2 regions of the Arthrobacter sp. KUASC02 genome follow, and region 2 is predicted to be linked to the other one. Evidence: predicted binding sites of a transcription regulator. Region 2 holds the regulator's gene; the other holds the start of a gene.
The links. Region 2 encodes HrcA, which represses chaperone genes, less so after heat shock. Its sites were predicted from a motif close to TTNGCACTCGNNNNNNNCGAGTGCNAA; they were not measured.
Positions count from the first base shown of each region.

Region 1: a site for HrcA is predicted at 988-1,014, ahead of groL (chaperonin GroEL). Genes of this name have one in related genera too.

Region 1 is NZ_AP046053.1:3,904,135-3,906,331, forward strand. It holds gene groL (chaperonin GroEL) at 1-807, opposite strand, end outside; gene AC6JAC_RS17935 (ABC transporter substrate-binding protein) at 1,101-2,197, opposite strand, start outside.
Region 2 is NZ_AP046053.1:2,373,843-2,376,039, reverse strand. It holds gene dnaJ (molecular chaperone DnaJ) at 1-215, opposite strand, end outside; gene hrcA (heat-inducible transcriptional repressor HrcA) at 330-1,343, opposite strand; gene AC6JAC_RS10930 (DUF3097 domain-containing protein) at 1,590-2,197, shown strand, end outside.

The DNA of each region.
Region 1 (2,197 bases), 1.5 Mb from region 2:
GAAGGTGCCACGGATCTTGTTGACGATCAGGGTGGCCAGGGCCTCGCCCTCGATGTCTTCGGCAATGATCAGCAGCGGCTTGGAGGACTGCATGACCTTTTCGAGGACAGCAACCAGTTCCTTGACGTTGGAGATCTTGGAGTTGACGATCAGGATGTACGGATCCTCGAGGACCGTTTCCTGACGCTCAGCGTCGGTGACGAAGTAAGCGGAGATGTAGCCCTTGTCGAAGCGCATGCCCTCGGTGAGCTCAAGCTCGAGGCCGAAGGTGTTGGACTCCTCGACGGTGATAACACCTTCCTTGCCGACCTTGTCCAGTGCTTCAGCGATCAGCGCGCCGATTTCGTCGTCACCGGCAGAGATGGACGCCGTGGCGGCGATCTCTTCCTTGGTTTCGATTTCCTTGGCGGAAGCGAGCAGCTCGGTGGTGACGGCTTCAACAGCCTTCTCGATGCCGCGCTTCAGGGACAGCGGGTCAGCGCCGGCTGCGACGTTGCGCAGGCCTTCCTTGACCAGTGCCTGTGCGAGCACGGTGGCCGTGGTGGTGCCGTCGCCAGCGACGTCATCCGTCTTCTTGGCAACTTCCTTGACCAGCTCGGCGCCGATCTTTTCGTAAGGATCGTCCAGCTCGATCTCCTTGGCGATGGACACACCATCGTTGGTGATCGTGGGGGCGCCCCACTTCTTTTCGAGGACGACGTTGCGTCCACGCGGGCCGAGGGTGACCTTGACGGCGTCGGCGAGGATGTTCAGGCCCCGCTCAAGACCGCGGCGTGCCTCTTCATCAAATGCAATGATCTTGGCCATAACGGCAGTAGTCCTTTCGGGACAGTCGTTAAGAATGAACCTTCACTGCGGTGCCCGCGACGGACGACCCTTCACCGGCGGCCTCTGTATGCCGCACGGATGGGATCTCACCCCAGCAAGGTATTTCTTTCGCTCCTTGTCCTTCCCGCTCTCCGCGGCCGGCCGGAACCGGGCGTGGAATTAGCAGTCAGTCCGTGGGAGTGCTAAGTCAATAATTAGCACTCCCCCGGGGAGAGTGCAAGCAGGCATTGCGCGGAAAGGCCCTGCCGCAGCCCCGGCTACGCTAGGAGCGATCAGCCGCCGGCACGGGCGGCGGTTTCGCTTCCGCTCATCCTGGCCCTGTTATCTGCGGCATAGGTGAACACCATGTAGTTGGCGCTGGTGACGTCCCCGGTGGAATCGAAGCCGATCTGCCCTGACTCGCCGTCGTAATCCGCAGGCTTACCGGCCTTGAGGGCGTCGGCACAGTCCTTGTAGCTCCTGCACGGTTCAGCCGTGCCCGCGCCTTGCGGTCCGGAGACTGCGGTCAGCTTGGCAGCGATGGAGGAGCCGGCGTCGTCCTGCGCCGCGACGGCCGCGATGGCGGCCAGGTTGACGGCGTCGTACGTTTCCGCGGCGAACGTCATGTCCTTAAGGCCTGGATCAACCGCCACCAGTTCGCCCTGGAAATGCGCCGAGGGGAAGACACCCGGCAGAATTCCGCGGGCACCCTCAAGGGCCTTGGACCCCAGCGCGGAGCCGTACTGGTTGACGGCGCCGTCACTGAGGATCAGCTTGCTGCCCGCCAGGCCCGCGTTGTTGAGTTCCGCTATGGCGCCCTGGGCGCCGGCGCGGGCAACGACGATGACGGCGTCCGGGCCGGCGGCCTTCGCGGCTGCGGCCGCCTGCTGTGCCTGGCCGGCTGTGAATCCGGCCTCGGCCACCGTGCCTACGCCTGCTGCCTTGGCCGCGGCGGCCACGGCCACAGAGACGTCCTTGCCGTACAGGCTGTCCTCGTGAAGGACCGCTACGGTCCGGGCGCCGCTGTCCTTGGCCAGCTTGACCAGCACTGGCGCCTGGGCCACGTCGGCTGCCGACGTGCGGAAGTAGTACCCGCCACTCTTATACCGTGTGAGGCCGTGCGCGGCGTTCGCCGGAGAAATGATGGCCACTTTGGCCCGCGACAGGACATCTATTGCCCCCGGGGCGCGGCTCGAGTCAGTGGGACCGATGACCACGTCAGCCTTGGCCGCCACGAGTTCCTTGGCCTGTGACGCGGTGTCCTCGCTGATTTTCTCGGGCAGGAGCTCCACCGGCCGCCCCTTGTGGCCGCCCGCGGCGTTAATCTCCTGGACCGCGAGTTTTGCGGCGGCAAGCTGGGAGGCGTTCAGGAAGGATTGTTTTCCGGTGT
Region 2 (2,197 bases):
GTGCCGTTCTCGTTGCCGGTGGTGTCGTAGACGCGGCGCTTCTGCGGATCGGACAGCACTTCATAGGCGTGCGTGACAGCCTTGAAGCGGTCCGAGGCATCCTCACCGGGGTTCACGTCCGGGTGCAACGTCCGCGCAAGCTTTCGGTAGGCCTTCTTGATCTCTTCGCCCGTCGCTTCGGGTGAGACTCCAAGAACGTCGTAGTGGCTGCTCAAAGTTCGTATCTCTTCCTGGTTGTACTGCCTGTAATGCCTTGGGTGGTGCCTATAATGCTGCTGCCGCCCCCGGAAGCCGGGACACGGAGGCCTGGTTGGCTGATGAAGGGCTGGTCAAGGCCCGAGGATCCTGGAAAGGTAGCGTGCCACGGCACGGACCGCGGCCATGGTGGTGGGATAGTCCATCCGGGTGGGCCCAAGTACGCCCACCTTGGCACTGGAACCGGGCCCGTAGCCCGTGGCCACCACCGAGGCTTCCGCGAGGCCGTCGTAGGGATTCTCCCGGCCGATGCTGACGGTCACGCCGCGGGGGTCCTGCGCCATCTCGCTGAGCAGGCGGAGCATGACCACCTGTTCCTCAAGCGCCTCGAGGACCGGGCCGATGCTCAGCGGGAAGTCAACGTTGGACCGCGCGAGGTTGGCGGTGCCGGCCATGACCATCCGCTCTTCGCGGGTACTGCTGGCCAGGGCATCCAGGCCGCGGGCCAGCGCCTGGGCGGCGTGCCGGCGTGCCGGTTCACAGCTTGCGACGACGGCGGGCAGCGCTTGCGGGAGCAGGCTCAGCGGTGTCCCCGCCAGGCTCTTCAGGAACCGTGTGCGGAGGCCGGCGACGGCCTCGTCGCTGAGCTCCTGGCCGACGTCGATGACCCGTTGTTCGACCTTACCGGTGTCCGCAATCAGGACAGCGAGGACCTGGCGCGGCGCCAGCAGCACAAACTCGATGTGCCGCACCATGGCACGGCTGAGGTGCGGATACTGCACCACGGCCACCTGGTTGGTCAGCTGCGACAGCAGCCGCACGGTACGCTCCAGGACGTCGTCCAGGTCGTCCGAACCTTCGAGCAGCGTCTGGATGGCCCGGCGTTCGGCCTGCGACAGCGGCTTGACGGCGGAAATCTGGTCGACAAAGAGCCGGTAGCCCTTGTCGGTGGGGATCCTCCCCGCGCTGGTGTGCGGCGCCGTGATCAGGCCCTCATCTTCCAGGGCCGCCATGTCATTGCGGATGGTGGCGCTGGAGACTCCCAGATGGTGTCTCTCCACCAGGGCCTTGGAGCCCACAGGTTCGCGGGAATGGACGTAGTCCTCCACGATGGCGCGCAGTACTTCAAGCTTGCGTGGTTCGCTCATTCTCCACCTCCGATCGGCTTAACCCGGGCCGCGGACCGGCTTTTTCGCCTGCCAGATCCCGTCTACCGTTAGCACTCGTCATGTCTAAGTGCTAACCAGTCTAATATGAGTCGCCGCGTTGTTAGCATTGGTACCGCTCCGGGCGAAACTCCAGAGCGGGACAGGACAGGCACGTCCGTGAAGCCACGGCGCCCCTGTTTCACTTCTCCTGTTTCACATTTTCTAGCGCAAGGTTGTGTCTACCCGATGTCGTACCAGAACTGGGGCCCGCAGGACATCACGGCTCCCCGGAAAGCCGAGCTTCCCGAAGTGCCGGTTGAACGCGGCATGGTGCTGGAAGACGTGCAGTCCGGCTGGGTGGGCGCTGTCACCAGGGTGGAAAAGTCCGGCGGAATGCACGTTGTGGCATTGGAGGACCGGCGCGGCAAGTCCCGCACGTTCCGCCTCGGCTACGGATTCCTCCTGGAGGGCCTGCCGATCCGGCTGATGCCCCCGGCCCCGCGCGCCCAGGCCGCCTCCGCCGCATCCGGCAGGACCGCCTCCGGATCCGTGCGGGTGGCGGGCCAGCGCGCCCAGGTGGCCAAGGCCAGCCGCATCTGGGTGGAAGGCAAGCACGACGCCGAACTTGTGGAAAAAGTCTGGGGTGACGACCTCAGGGTGGAGGGCATCGTCGTCGAGCCCTTGCACGGCATTGACGATCTCACGGCGGCGGTTGCAGCATTCCGTCCGGGTCCGGGCCGCCGGCTGGGAGTGCTGGTGGACCACCTGGTTGCCAACTCGAAGGAATCACGGATCGCCGATGCCGTGATGGCGTCGCCCGGCGCCGCGGGCAACGTCCTGATCGTGGGCCATCC